DNA from 2 places in the Ensifer sp. genome. Region 2 is predicted to be linked to the other one. Evidence: riboswitches for the same ligand, from Rfam matches in the RefSeq annotation. Region 2 holds a riboswitch; the other holds the start of a gene.
The links. A riboswitch is a leader RNA that binds a small molecule or an ion and turns the genes downstream of it on or off. The one in region 2 is predicted to bind thiamine pyrophosphate.

Region 1: linked by a shared signal. The riboswitch ahead of RTP54_RS13425 (ABC transporter permease) and the one ahead of thiC (phosphomethylpyrimidine synthase ThiC) in region 2 are both predicted to bind thiamine pyrophosphate.

Annotation. Positions count from the first base shown of each region.
Region 1 covers NZ_DALZXU010000002.1:96,042-103,787, reverse strand. Annotated here, with positions in the region: gene RTP54_RS13455 (TRAP transporter substrate-binding protein) at 1-545, opposite strand, end outside; gene RTP54_RS13450 (TRAP transporter large permease) at 567-2,447, opposite strand; gene thiD (bifunctional hydroxymethylpyrimidine kinase/phosphomethylpyrimidine kinase) at 2,437-3,246, opposite strand; gene thiE (thiamine phosphate synthase) at 3,243-3,905, opposite strand; gene RTP54_RS13435 (hydroxyethylthiazole kinase) at 3,892-4,632, opposite strand; gene RTP54_RS13430 (ABC transporter substrate-binding protein) at 4,629-5,576, opposite strand; gene RTP54_RS13425 (ABC transporter permease) at 5,611-6,354, opposite strand; TPP riboswitch at 6,496-6,598, opposite strand; gene RTP54_RS13420 (class I SAM-dependent methyltransferase) at 7,068-7,746, shown strand, end outside.
Region 2 covers NZ_DALZXU010000006.1:175,380-183,125, forward strand. Annotated here, with positions in the region: gene RTP54_RS22875 (M20 aminoacylase family protein) at 1-186, shown strand, start outside; gene RTP54_RS22880 (Zn-dependent hydrolase) at 231-1,469, shown strand; gene thiC (phosphomethylpyrimidine synthase ThiC) at 1,619-3,439, opposite strand; TPP riboswitch at 3,535-3,667, opposite strand; gene RTP54_RS22890 (sigma-54 dependent transcriptional regulator) at 3,821-5,185, opposite strand; gene RTP54_RS22895 (ATP-binding protein) at 5,189-7,057, opposite strand; gene RTP54_RS22900 (dicarboxylate/amino acid:cation symporter) at 7,286-7,746, shown strand, end outside.

The DNA of each region.
Region 1 (7,746 bases), on a different contig from region 2:
AGCGGGCTCTGGATCACCCGCAATCTCTTGCCCGCGACATCTTGCGGCCGTGTCAGTGGTTCCTTCGCCAGCAGATGCCGAGCGCCGTAGTTGACGTAATCGCCAAGGATGAAGCCCTGCGCCTCCAACTTGGCCTTGAGCACCTCACCTGGCTTCGAAGAAGTCGTCGCGCGAACATGTTCGGCATCACGGAAGAGAAACGGCATATCGAAGAGCTGGCTCTCGGGGGCCCAGGCGGACAGGGCCGAAAGCGTGGAGAGACTTGCCTGTATTGCCCCCAGCCGCAGGCCTTCATTGACATCCTTCTCGCCGCCGAGGGCTGCGCTCGGCACAATGTTGAATGCGAACAGCCCCGGAAGCGCTGCTTCGACGAGGTCACGGATCTTGAGCCAGACCTTGGTTTCCGGCTTCGTTTCGCCAAGCAGCGAAGCAACGAGAACCGGGCGTGCGGCAACGGCACGGCCGGTCAGCGCCGGAGTGGCAAGCGCCGCGGCGCCGGTGGCGAGCAGACCCAGATTGAACTGACGGCGATCGAGGCGAAGCATATTCAATCCCTCCCGAGGGGGTTAAAAACAAGCGGCAAGTGCCGCGGAAAAGCTGAGAAGTGCGAGTGCTGCAATCAGCGCGACGAGATAGGGCCGTGAAGCGGCGAACAGTGCGACAACCGGCACACCGGACGCATTTCCGACGGTCTGCACCAGAATGCCGACCGGTGGCGTCAAGCCGCCAATCATCAGGTTGACGACGAGGATGACGCCGAAATGGATGGGGTCGATGCCGGTAGACACGGCAACCGGCAGCGTCAGCGGCGCAAACAAAAGGATCGCCGCACCGATATCGAGAAAAAGCCCGACACCGAGCAGCAACACGTTGAGTGCGACAATCACCAGGAACGGGTTGTGTCCGAGCAGGCTCGCAGCAGACGAGACCTGGGCCGCCAGGCCATCCACAGCGATCAAGAAGGCAAATGGGGCTGCCGAACCGATCAGCAACAGGATGGCCGCCGTTTCCCGTGCCGATTGCCGGAAAGCCGCGCCAATATCGGCCACCGTCGTCCGCTTGAGGATGGCCGCAACCAACGTATAGAGGGCGGCAAGGGCGGCGGCTTCCGTCGGCGCAACGATACCGGCACGAATGCCGGCAACGACGATGACGCCAAGGCCGAAGGCGGGCAGCGCCCGCACGGCAAAACGCCGGCATTCCGCCGCGGACGCCCTGCGTTCGCTGGCGGCGGTCGCGCCGTTCAGATGGATGGCAATCGCAAGCGTTGTCGCCATGACCAGGCCTGCGACAAACCCGCCGGCCAGAAGCTTGCCGGTCGACAGGTCCGCGGCGGCCGCAAGTATGAGAAATGCAATCGATGGCGGGATGATGTTGTCGAGCACCGCCACGGCGGCAATCAGCGCGCCGGCGCGCTCGGGTGGCGTACCGCGCGCCGTCAGCTGGGGCATGAAAGCCGCGGTGCCGAATGCCGCATTGGCGATCGACGAGCCGGAAGCCCCGGAAAAAAGCACGCCGGTCAAAAGCACGGTCTGACCGAGCCCGGCACGACGGTGACCAACGAGGGCAGCTGCAAAGCGAACGAGATCACCGGCGATACCGGACGCGGTTAAAAGTCCGCCGGCAAGCAGGAAGAAGGGAATGGCTGACAGCAGATAACGCGACAGTCCGGACAAGGTGGCCGCCGCCATGGCCTCTTCCGGCATCGGCGATCCGAAGGAGACAGCCATATAGGCCGCGGCGATAAAAGCATGGGGAATCGGAGCGCCGGCCAAAATGGCGACGAGCGCAAGACAGCAGAGGATCAAGCTGGGTGATAATAGGGTGAGCGCTGGCACGGCGCCAACAACTGAATGCAAGCCGCCGGCGACCAGCAGCATCAGTGCAAACTCGACAATGCGTTTTTCGGCCATGTGCCTGAGCAGCACTGCCACAATCGCCAGCCCGGCGCCCGCACTCAACATCGCCGGCCGTAGGCCCTCCGAAAGACCGAGCGACGGCGAGACGCCGCCAAGATCGAGCGCCGCCCGGCCGCTACCGGACAGCAGCACGACGCAGGCAAAGATCGTGATGGCGCCCGAAAACACCGAGCGTATGTCGTGTGCTGTTGGGCGCTTTGCCGAGAGGAACGTCTGCACTTCGTTTTCCCCGCCGCATTGCGCCGCTCCTCGACCGTGATCCGCGCCGCAGTCGGTCCCCGGCCGACCTGCGAACAGATCGATTCGCAATCCCTTGGCGGTCGAGGCAAGCGGCAGCCCGATCGAGACGAGCGCCACCAGCAGCCAGCTCGCCGCTTCTTCGGCACCCGTCAACCCGCTCGCCGCCAGATACCGAAGCGCAACAGAAACCGTCACGGTCACAAGCAGCACCGCGAGCACCATTGCACCTGCCGCCTCGAGCATGCGCTCCAGCCGCAGCGACAGTGCCTGCGCTGCGCTAGCGAGCATCGTCCTGCCACCAGCGATGGAAGTGATGCACCGGTCCCCTGCCCTCACCCACCTTCAGATCGGCCGCAGACACGATGGCAGCGTGCAGATACTCCTTGGCAGCGGTGACGGCCGTAGCACGCGACGCGCCGCGGGCAAGGCCAGCGGCGATCGCCGCCGACAGCGTGCACCCCGTACCGTGATCGTTCGTCGTCTGGATGCGCGGTGCCGCTAGCCGAAGCGGCTCGCCGCCGTCGAAAAAGAGATCCGTCGCCTCGACGCCTGTACCGTGACCGCCCTTGATCAGCACCGCTTGCGCGCCGTCTTTGAGAATAATCTCGGCCTGGAGCACCATATCCCGCTCGTTCGACGCGATGGCGCGGCCGGTCAAGAGGGCTGCCTCCGGCAGGTTGGGCGTGGCAACAAGCGCCAGCGGCAACAACTGCTCCCTGAGCGCCGCAATCGCGTCCGGGCGCAGCAGCGGGTCGCCCGATGTGGCCACCATCACCGGATCGAGCACCGCCAACCGGCCGTATCGTCGAAGGCCATCGGCAATGACGGCGATCGTCTCCTCGCGCGACACCATGCCGATCTTCACTGCGCCGACGGCGAGATCCGAAAACACCGCATCAATCTGGGCCTTCACCATCACGGCCGATACATCCTCGACCGCGGTGACGCCGCGAGTGTTCTGTGCCGTAATCGCCGTGATGACGCTGGCGCCGAAAACGCCGAGCGCGGAGAAGGTTTTCAGGTCCGCCTGGATGCCCGCGCCGCCGCCGGAATCCGAGCCTGCAATGGTAGCGGCGATAGCGGTCATCGGGCTGCCTCCTTCAATGCGCGATCGACAGAGGCACGCAACTCACGTGTCGCCCTGGCCGGATCCGCCGCCGAGAAAATCGCCGAGATGACCGCTACGCCATCCGCTCCGGCGGTAACGATTTCGCCGGCGCGCCCAACATCGATGCCGGCAATGGCGCCGATCGGTAGATCCGGCCTGGCGGCGAGCAGCATGGAACGCAGTCTAGCGAACCCATCAATTCCGACCGGCGGATCGGGGTTGTGCTTGGAGAGCGTCTCGTAGACACCGCCGATGCAGGCATAGTCGATCGGCGCGGCAATGGCAGTCCTGGCATCCGCTTCGTTCTTGACCGTCAGGCCGATGATCGCGGCATCGCCCAACATCGACCGCGCCATTGCTGCATCCATGTCGTCGCGGCCGAGATGCACGCCATCGGCGCCCGCCGCCAGCGCCACGTCGACCCGGTCGTTGACGACGAAGGGCACCCCGGTACCGGCAAGGGCCACACCGATCGCCCGCGCCTGTTCGATCATTGTGCGGGTCGAATTGGTCTTGTCGCGATACTGGATCAGCGTTGCACCGTTGAGCGCTGCGACACGCGCCAGGTCCGCCAGGTTCGCCCTGTCGGCAAGGCGCGCATCGGCGATGGCATTGAGGCGATAATCAACCCTGGGCATGGGAAATCCTGGCATTAGCAATGATATCTTCCGGTCGAAGTGCTGCGAGCGCATCGCGGAACGCGGCTTCGAACGTTCCGGGGCCGCTTGAGCGTTTCGCGGCCATTTCGGCAGCAATGCCGCTCGTCAGCAAGGCGCCCGTCGCCGCGATCAGCCGGTCCGGCTCGACCGCCATGAAGGCCGCGATCAGGGCGCCGGAGAGGCATCCGGTGCCCGTGACTTGCGCCATCAGCGGGTGGCCGTTCGCAACCCTGACCGCATCTGGATCGAGGCGGAGTTCATCGACCGGGCCTGTCTTGATCCTGAGGACGCCGTCGACGTCACCGATAAGCTCCATCTCGCTCGCGTTGCCCCGCACGACGGCAGGGCCAACCTCGATAAGCTCACGGGCAAAGGCGAGCCGTGACGGCGAGTAATCGCAATGCACGGGATCGACGATCCAGGGTTTGCGGGCATCGCATGCGACCGATGTTGCCAGGCGGATCACCGTGCGGCGCTCTTCGTTGAGCGTACCGAGATTGACCACAAGCGCATCGGCGCGCCGGGCAAAGGCCTCGACCTCTTCCGGAGAGGATGTCATCGAAGGGATGGCGCCGAGGGCCGCCAGGCCATCGGCGACGAATTTCTGCACCACCGTGTTCATCAGGCAATGCACGCGAGGGCACCGCTGCCGGACGAACGCCAGCGATGCTGCGGCACTTTCAACGAGGTTCGACAGGCCGTTCATCGGATTTCCGCCGCGATATCGTCAACGGCGGGCGCTTTGCCGATCAATCCACTTTCGGCGAGAAACGCGCCGAACCGCTCGTAGCGACCACGATCGAGCGCCGCCGGCCGCTTGGCAAAACGCGGCAGCGTGTCCGTGAATGCGCGACGATTGAGTTCGTCGTCTAGATTCGGATAAGCATTGATGAACAGCTTCCACGCCTCATCGGGGTGATTGGTGAGATAGATTGCGCCCTGCTCCACCGCGACGAGGAACGGTCGCAGGCGCTTGTCGGCAACCCTGGCCCTGTCAGTGACAAACACCAGTTCGTCATACACGGGCACGCCATGTTCTTCCGGGAAGAACGACCGTCCCTCATGCCCCTCGAGCCGCATCTGCGTCAGCTCGAAATTCCGGAAACCACCGACGGTCGCATCGACCTTTCCGGCGATCAGCGACGGAGCGAGCGCGAAGTTGACGTTGACAAGCTCCACGTCCTCCTTCGTCAGGCCTGCCGAGGCGAGCATCCGACCGAGCATCGCATCCTCGAAGCCCGAAACGGAAAAGCCGATCTTCTTGCCCTTCAAATCGGCAAGGCTGCGGATCGGACCATCGTCCAGCACGGTGACGGTATTGAGCGGCGTCTCGACCAGCGTGCCCACGCGTACCAGCGGCAGGCCGGCAGCGTGGTCCAGGTAGAGGTTCGGCTGGTAGTGCACGCCGATATCGGCCTTGCCTGCGGCAACCAGCCTCGGCACGCTTGAAGGATCGGCGGGCGGAACGAGCTCGACATCGAGCCCCGCCTTCTCAAACAGCCCAAGCTCCTTGGCGACGACGATCGGGGCGTGGTCGGGATTGACGAACCACTCCAGCATCACCGTTAGCTGTTCGGCGGCAGTCGCCAAACCGGCCGAAAGGGTGACGCCGAGCGCGAGGCTGGCGGAAAGCAGAAATTTGCGGAACATGACGGCGTGATGTCTCCCAATCGAATGTAGAAATTCAGGTTTCTCGCGCCCAGTGCGCGAGGGGACGGGTCGCTTCCTCGACGATCAGCCTGAGCACGACCGCAAGGACGGCAAGAATGGCCATGGCCGCAAAGACAACGTCGGTTTGCATGCGGGCATTGGCCTGAACGATGACGAAGCCGAGCCCGGCTGACGCGCCCACCCATTCGCCGACAACGGCGCCAAGCGGCGCCAGGGGTGCTGCAACCCGTAGGCCCGTAACCAGCCCGGGCAGCGCCAGCGGCAAGCGCACGAGCCGAAGCGCCTGCCAATGGCTCGCCTTCGTCAGGGCTACCGCATCGAGGATCTGCGCATCGGTCCGGCGCAGACCGTCGGAAAATGCGGATACGACCGGAAAGAAGATGATGACCGCGGCCATGACGACCTTCGACACCATGCCGAAGCCGAACCACACGACCAGCAACGGCGCGACGACGAAAACGGGAAAGGCTTGAAGGACGAGCACGAAAGGCCAGACGAGCTTAGCGAGCCGCGGAAAAGCAGCAAGCCCGATCGCTGTCGCAACGCCGAACGCGGCGCCGGCTGCAAGACCGATAAGCATTTCAGCGATCGTCACCAGGCTCTGCTCAAAAAGGTATCCCGGTTGCCGTCCAAAGACGGCCAACACCTCAAACGGCGACGGCAGCACATAGCGTGGCAACGCGAAGAAGACCACGGCCGCCTGCCAGACAATGGCAAGCACCGCAAGGCTGCGAGCGAATGTGAAAGCCAGTCGCATCGCCGGTCAGCCGACGCGGCAACCCGGACGAAATGCAATCCCGCCATCCGGCGGCAACGTGGCAAAAGACAACATCGATCGATCTCCAGACAGAACATCACGGAGACCCAGGTGAAAGCGAAGACGCGATTAGGTTGCCGAGAGCGGCTCTTTTCCCGTTCCTACGCCGGCATGACCCGGATCAGGTTCAAGGGTCCGGCTCACCGCCATCTCAGCACTGCAAAGTGCCCCCCTCGGAATCGTCTAATTTTATGTAGGAAATGGAAGTGAACGTCAATTCCAATTGTAGAAATGCTTTGCGCGTCATGTCGTTTGTGCCCCCGTCAGGCCGCGATACGACACTAGATCCCAGCGCAATAACACGATGCCGAGGAAGTCAGTTGCGATCTCTCACACGTTGCGAGCGAATTTGTGGACTATACTTGCTTTCCTCACAGCTCTTTCGTTCCACCGCAATATGCGCAATGTGGTGCATAAGCGACTGGAAATGGGGCCTGAGCAGATGCTCCGGCAACTAAGATTTGATTCCATTTTCGGCTGCAGTGACTTTCTTGCGTGCCGCAATTGCCGCAGTCTCTCCAAAATCGTTGAAACGGCAACAAACGCTTAATGGCGCAGAAGAATTCCCCCGAAGACTTCCCAATCCATGCTCTTGGGATGGTGACAACTCCCCGATTGATGGCTTATTGTCCGCGCACTCTAGGGAGAATAAAATGGACGCTTCAGAACTTGCAGAACGCCACAAAGTCGGGAAGGAATTTGCCGAATTCGCTTTATCGTTCTTCGTTGGCGGATCCAGCAAGGAAGACGAAGTGCACTACGCTCGGTCAGTGGCATTTGTCGAGTACGCCCTTTCGTCGAACACCCGCGGAAGAGAGCTTTTGCCAGAAATTATATCGCCTACGACCGATAAAGAACTTTCAGTCCTCGATATCGGCTGCGGATACGGCGGCATGATCAATGCCTGTACGGAAGCGGGACATCGGGCGCTCGGAGTCGAAATTGACGAGAATGTTGCAAAGATGGGTCAGTTGAACCTTGCTGGCATAGGCAGCACCGCGAACATACAAGTCGGCGATTTTCTAACCTATGATTTTGCCGGCCAAGTCTTCGATGTTATTATCTGCACCGACGCTATCGAGCATGTGTCGAGCCCAAAGATCTGTCTGCGCCGGATCTATGATCTCCTAGATCATGGTGGCGTCGCTCATTTGGAAACGGTCAACCGCCGCAGCGCACTAAACGTGGCGGCCGACATCCATATGGGACAATTCGGAATTACGCTACTTGATCATCATTCGGCCTCCGCAGCCGCTAAGCAGGTTTCGGGGTGGAACGGTTACCAAGTCTCCGATTTCTGGGACATGGAGTGGTATTTGGGATTGGGCCGTA
Region 2 (7,746 bases):
TCGGAGGATTTCGCGCGGTTTCTCGCCCATGTTCCGGGCTGCTTCGTCTTCATCGGCAACGGCACCCAGTCCGCGCCACTGCACAATCCCACCTACGACTTCAACGACGATGCGCTGATCTTCGGCGCCCGCTTCCATGCGGAAATCGCCCGGCAGCGTCTGGCGGTTCCGGATGCCGGGCAATGACCGACGCACCGCAAAGCATCCGCCGATTCGAAAGCAACGCTTAGATGTCTCATTCTTCCATCAACGCCGGGCGCCTGCTGGCGCATATCGACGAACTCGGCGCCATCGGGCGGGACGATCAGGGACGGCTGACCCGGTTAGCCGCCTCCGACACCGAAAAGCAGGGACGGGATCGCCTTGTCGCATGGCTGGAGGCTGCGGGTCTTGACGTCGTCATCGATCGCATCGGCAATATCTTCGGCCTGTGGCAGAGCGAAGACAATGCCGGACTGCCGGCGCTGATGCTCGGCTCGCATATCGATACGGTCATCAATGCCGGTATCTACGATGGCTGCTACGGTGTCCTGGCCGGGCTTGAGGTGATCGAAACGCTGAGGGAGCAGGGTTTTGCGCCAGCGCGGCCGATCGCCGTCGCCGCCTTTACCAACGAGGAGGGCGTGCGCTACGCGCCCGACATGCTGGGCTCGCTGGTGCATGTCGGGGGCATTGCCACCGAGGCGGCGCTTGCGACGGTTGGAACCGATGGCACGACACTCGGGTCGGAACTGGCGCGCATCGGCTATGCCGGTGCCGTCGCGCCTGGCGCCTTGAAACCCCATGCCTATGTCGAGTTGCACATCGAACAGGGGCCGGTGCTGGAGCGCGACGCGACACCGATCGGCGCCGTCGAAAACCTGCAGGGAATTTCCTGGCAGCGTATTATCATCGACGGCGTCGCAAACCACGCGGGCACCACGCCGATGGCGATGCGTTGCGACGCGGGTCTTGCGGCGGCCCGCGTCGGCCTGTTCCTACGTGATCATATCGCGCGATCGAACGCCCCGAGCGTGGCGACGGTTGGCACCATGCGCTTCGAGCCGGACGCGATCAACGTCATTCCTTCGCGCGCGGTCTTCACTGTCGACTTGCGCGACCCGGACGAGGAGCGCCTGCAGGCGCTGGAAAATACGCTTGCAGGGGAATTGCGCAGGATCATTGCGGAGGAAGGCGTGACGGTCACCGTCGAGCGGCTGGCCCGCTTCGAGCCGGTGACATTCGATCGTGCGATCGTCGAGGTGATCGAGACGTCGGCAAGCGCCCGTGGGCTGAAGTGCCGGCGCATGACCTCGGGTGCCGGCCACGACGCCCAGATGATCGCCCGCATTGCGCCGGCGGCGATGATCTTCGTGCCAAGCCGCGATGGCATCAGCCACAATCCGCGTGAACACACGGCTCCGGCCGACCTCGTCGCCGGCGCCAATGTTTTGCTTGATGTGGTCAGCAAGATTGCGGGCCGGCCTTAGGGAGGGCGCGTCACAACTACCGGACTGTCGAACGTCAAGGCACTCCCACCGGTCATACTCGGGCCAAGCCCGAGCATGACGGAAGAAAGGTGCGCACGCGTGACAAACATAGCGATGCCCGACAAAAATGACCCCTGCTGCCGTCGTCGCTAACCTTCGGCCGCAGCGACCTCCACTGGCATATAGAGGTCGCCACCCTCGCGATATTTCGCCGCCATCGCCTGAAAGCCTTCCTTCTGCGCCTCGGCGCGGATGTCGTGCGAGATCCGCATCGAGCAGAATTTCGGGCCGCACATCGAGCAGAAGTGCGCGACCTTGTGCGCCTCCTTCGGCAAGGTCTCGTCGTGGAAGGCACGCGCAGTCTCCGGGTCGAGCGACAGGTTGAACTGGTCCTCCCAGCGGAACTCGAAACGAGCGCGCGACAAGGCGTCGTCGCGGGTGCGGGCGGCCGGATGCCCCTTGGCAAGATCAGCGGCGTGGGCGGCGATCTTGTAGGTGATGACGCCCACCTTGACGTCGTTGCGGTCGGGCAGGCCCAGATGCTCCTTCGGCGTGACGTAGCAGAGCATGGCGGTGCCGAACCAGCCGATCATCGCCGCTCCGATCCCGGACGTGATGTGGTCGTAGCCGGGCGCTATATCGGTCGTCAGCGGCCCCAGCGTATAGAACGGCGCCTCGCCGCACACGGCGAGCTGCTTGTCCATGTTCTCCTTGATCTTATGCATCGGCACATGGCCCGGACCTTCGATCATCACCTGGCAGTCCCTGGCCCAGGCGATCTTCGTCAGTTCGCCCAGCGTCTCCAGTTCGGCAAATTGCGCGGCGTCGTTGGCGTCGGCGATCGAACCGGGGCGCAGGCCGTCGCCGAGCGAAAACGACACGTCATAGGCGCGGCAGATATCGCAGATCTCCTCGAAGTGCTCGTAGAGAAAGCTCTCCTTGTGGTGATGCAGGCACCACTTGGCCATGATCGAGCCGCCGCGCGAGACGATGCCCGTGACACGGTTGACAGTCAGCGGGATGTAGTGGAGCCGGACGCCGGCATGGATGGTGAAGTAGTCGACGCCCTGTTCCGCCTGCTCGATCAGCGTGTCGCGATAGACCTCCCATGTCAGGTCCTCGGCGATGCCGTTGACCTTTTCCAGCGCCTGGTAGAGCGGCACGGTGCCGATCGGCACCGGCGAGTTGCGGATGATCCATTCGCGGATGTTGTGGATGTTGCGCCCGGTCGACAGGTCCATGACCGTGTCGGCGCCCCAGCGCGTTGCCCAGACCATCTTCTCGACCTCTTCGGCCATCGAGGAGGTGACGGCGGAATTGCCGATATTGGCGTTGATCTTCACCAGGAAATTGCGGCCGATGATCATCGGTTCGGATTCCGGGTGGTTGATGTTGGCCGGTAGCACGGCGCGGCCGCTGGCAATCTCCCGGCGGACGAATTCCGCCGTGACGTGATCGGGGATTTGGGCGCCGAAGCTCTCGCCGTCGCGCAAGGTGGCGCGGGCCGCATCGCGACCGAGATTTTCGCGGATCGCGACGAACTCCATCTCCGGCGTGATGATGCCGGCGCGCGCATAGGCAAGTTGTGTCACCGCGCGCCTTCCGGTCGCGCGCAGCGGCGCGTGGCGGAAGGGAAACGTCGGCGTCAGCCGGTCACCCGTGGCAAAGCCGTTATCCTCCGGTCGCACGCTGCGCCCATCATAGGCCTCGACATCGCCGCGCGCGATGATCCAGTTGCGCCGCGGTCGCGGCAGCCCATCCTCGATGCGGATGTTTGCGTCTTCGACCGTATAGGGTCCGGAGGCATCATAGACCGTGACCGGCGGCTCGCCCGACGTCGGGTGCAGGGCGATCTCGCGCATCGGCACGCGGATATCGGGATGGATCGTGCCCGGCTTGTAGACCTTCTTCGAGGCAGGAAGCGGGCCCTTGGTGACGGAGAGGTCTGCGGGTTTTGTGGCAATATTCATGACGAGGCTCCAAGTTTGCGGTTGGAGACCCAGTTCTGAAGCCGGAAGGAAAAGACACGTCCGCCCCGAAACTCCGCGCGAATGACGGAATCGTGGCGTCGATGTCTGCACCGTCCCTACGCCAGTATGAACTGGATCAGGTTCAACGGGTCACTGCGCCTCGGTCGGCAAAAGCCGTTCCGACCAGCAGAATCTCAGCCCCTTGACGGGACCCCCCTGGTGAATGTCTTGAGATAGCCATCGATGAGGATGCGCCGTCAAGCGCTAATCCGGCGGTTGTGCCCTTCGCTTGTTGATCGCGCGCCAGGCCCATTGCTGTTCGCACGCTCTCTTCGCGCAGCTCCTGGCGGAAAAGTGCTGCGCATATTTTCTGGAAATGCCTTAGCGACCGGGCCTTTCGGATGCCGGGCGCTCGGCATAGTCGGCGCGGTTGATGCCGTGCCGTTGCAGCTTGTCGTAAAAGGTCTTGCGCGGAATGCCGAGTGCCTCGATCGTCGCCTTGACGTCGCCGCGCTGCGCCCGCAGCACTTCTTTGAGAATCTCCGCCTCATAGCGCTCCAGCCGTTCGGGCAGGGCAGCAGCGGATGTTGTCGCGCTCGCCGGCATTTGTCCAAGCGGGCCCTCGACGCCAAGGGCGACCCGTTCGGCAAAATGCGACAGCTCGCGCACATTGCCGGGCCAGGAATGCGACATCAGGTGATGGCGCACCGCCGGAGAGACGTCGGGCACCTCGCGCTTGAAGCGCTCTGCCGCGCGCGTCAGGAAATGCGAAAAGAGCAGCGGGATATCGTCCCGGCGCTCGCGCAGCGGCGGGATCGACAGGGTGATGACGTTCAGGCGGAAATAGAGATCTTCCCGAAAGTCGCCGCGCTGCGCCGGGTCGCCGAGATCGATCTTGGCTGCGGCGATCACGCGGATATCGACCGGGCGGACCAAATTGGTGCCGAGCGGCGTGATTTCGCGGGCTTCAAGCACGCGCAGCATCTTCACCTGCGTTGCCGGCGGCATTGCCTCTATCTCGTCGAGGAAAAGCGTGCCGCCGCTCGCATGTTCGATACGGCCGATGCGCTTCTTCAAGGCGCCGGTAAAGGCACCCTGCTCATGGCCGAACAGTTCGCTTTCGATCACCGTCTCCGGCAGCGCGCCGCAGTTGAGCGCGACGAAGTTGCCGTCGCGGCGCCGGCTCCAATTGTGCAGCAGCGTCGCCACCACTTCCTTGCCGCTGCCGGTCTCGCCGGCGACAAGTACATCGACATCGGTGTCGGCGATATGTCGCAAGGTCTGGCGCAGTCGCTCCATGACCGGCGTCTGGCCGATCAGCGGCAGGCTTTCGCCGGCCACTTCGGCTGCGCGCTTCAGCGCGCGGTTCTCCATCACCAGCCGGCGTTTTTCGAGCGCGCGCCGCGCGCTCTGTACCAACCGGTCGGCGGCAAAGGGCTTGGGGATGAAATCGTAGACGCCGTCCTGCAGGGCCTGCACGGCCATCGGAATGTCGCCGTGGCCCGTGACCAGGATGACGGGAAGGTCGCGGTCAAAGCCTGAGACGCGGCGAAACAATGTCAGGCCATCGATCCCCGGCATGCGAATATCGCTGATGACGATGCCGCCGAAGTCGGGATCGAGCATGGCGAGCGCTTCCGCCGCACCGGGGAAGTCCGTGACGCTGAGGCCGGCCAGTTCGAGCGTCTGCTTCATTGCCTTGCGGAGGTCGCCGTCGTCGTCGACAAGGCATACGGATTGCTGCATCGCTCAGGCCCTCTTCAGTCGCACGGTGAAGACGGTGCCCTCAGGGCCTGTCTCGACGGCAATGTCGCCGCCGTAGTCGACGACAATTTCCTTGGAGATCGCAAGGCCAAGGCCGAGCCCCTGATCCTTCGAGGTGTTGAACGGCGTGAACAGGTCTTCAAGGATGTCGGGACTGATGCCGGGGCCGTTGTCTGCGACCACAAGCAAGACCGTGTCGGAGGTGCAGACCTCGCAACGCACCTGGATTTTCGCGTCCGGCCGATCGCCGAGTGCCTCTAGCGCATTCTGCAACAGGTTGATCAGCACCTGTTCCAGACGGATGCGGTTGCCGTGCACGCTGAGGCCGTTCTCCGGCAGGTCGACGACGATCGCGTCCATGCGGCCGGCAAAGCGGCTGCGAAGCAACAGCCGAGCCCCTTCGATCACCTCGCGCATGGCCGTCGGCTCGGCAACGAAGCGGCCCTTGCGGGCAAAGCTGCGCAGCTCGTCGGTGATGGTGCCGACCCGCTCGGTGAGGGCTGCGATGCTTTCGAGGTTTTCGACGGCGGTTTGCTTTTGTCCACGGTCAAGGAACGTGCGGGCGTTGTCGGCATAGGCGCGGATGGTTGCAACCGGCTGGTTGATCTCGTGGGCGACGCCGGCCGCCACCTGGCCGAGGATCGCCAGCCGGTTCGCCTGGACCAGTTCCTGCTGCACGGCCTGCAATTTCTCGCCGGTGCGCCGGTGGTCGGCGATCTCGGTTTCGAGATGATCGCGAGCGAGGCTCAGATCGTGCGTGCGTTCGGTCACGCGCCGCTCAAGCTCGTCGCGCGCGGCACGTTCATTGTTGGCAGCAAGCGTCGCCGACTGGCGGCGGCGAAGGAGAAAGGCGCCAAGCGCCAGAAGCGGCACAAGGGCGGCCAGCGCCAGCAACCGCGCTTCACGGCTCGCCGCGCTCAGGGCGTCGTCCAGCGGCGCGAGTTGCTCCAGCCGCCAACTGGTCGAGGGAACCATGGTCTCGACCCTCAGGAACTGCTTCTCGCTGTTCCCGGGTAGCAGCGCCGTCAGCATGCTCGAGCCGTCGCTGGTCGGCTCGATCCGCCGGAACGGCAGGGGCAGCAGCGAGGCGTCGCCGAACTGCAAGCTGTTGCGGATGGCTGCAAGACGGTCGGCCGGAATGTTGCGGGTGGTCATGAAACGCCAGGAGGGGAAGCTGGTGATAAGCACGATGCCGCGCCGGTCGGTGACATAAACAGGCTTGCCGGAAGCGAGCCAGTCGGCCTCGACCCCATCGAATTCGAGCTTCGCGACGACGACGCCGATCGGGCCGGCGGGCCCGTCGACCCGCCGCGAAATGTAAAGGCCCGGCCTTTTGCTGACGTTGCCCATGGCGAAATGCTCGGCCTTGCCGTCGCGCATCGCCATGCGGAAATAGTCGCGGAAAGCATAATCGTTGCCGACGAAACTGGTGGGCTCGCGCCAATTGCTGGCCGCAACCGCCACGCCGTCAAGACCGATCGCGTAGATCACCGCCGCGTTGGTATTTTCGGCCAGCGCTTCGAGCTTCTGGTCGAGGCGCTGCAGCGACGGCGCGGCCCCTTTTTCGAGCGCGGCCTTCACCTCGACGTCGTCGGCCAGAACCAGCGGCAGGGCGCGCTGGCGCTCCAGCACAGCCCGCAGCAGCGAAGCCTTGAGATTGGCGTCGATGCGGCTCTGGATATCGACCGCCGCCAACGCCTTGTTTCGTCCATACTCGCCGGCGACAAAGAGACCGGCGCTGAGCAGCGCCACCGCGACCACGGCGAAAATCAGCCAGGAACGGCGCATATTCCGGTCGAGATCTCCGGCTTTCAATGGGGCAGAGGCAGGCATTGTCATGGCGGAATTGTGCATTATTCCGCTCATATTTCCATATGCGTTGTGCGGATATCCGCTCAAATTTTCGTGTGCCCGAACCAGCCATCAATAAAATAGACCGATATTTCAATGGCATGATGGTGCGCGCCACGATCTGGCACGCCCATTGCAAATGACGTCCTCATGACAGCCCGAGCTGTCGCGCTTCTGAAAATGGCCCGGGAGGCCCGGCACGACGCCGGACTGGGCTTAGTGGAGGATATCATGATTATCGACCAATCCGCGGAACCGCGCGGCAAGACACCCTTCTATCGTCATCTCTATGTCCAGGTCCTGGTGGCGATCGCAGCGGGCATCCTGCTCGGCCATTTCTACCCCGAGATCGGCACGCAGCTGAAGCCGCTTGGCGACGCCTTCATCCGGCTGGTGAAGATGATCATCGCGCCCGTCATCTTCCTGACGGTTGCCACCGGCATTGCCGGCATGACCGATCTTGCCAAGGTCGGTCGGGTCGCCGGCAAGGCGATGATCTACTTTCTGACGTTCTCGACGCTGGCCCTCATCATCGGCCTTATCGTCGCCAATGTGGTGCAGCCGGGTGCAGGCATGCACATCGATCCTGCCTCGCTCGACGTCAAGGCGGTCACGTCCTACGCCGACAAGGCGCATGAGCAGTCGATCACCGGCTTCCTGATGAACATCATCCCGACGACGCTCGTCGGCGC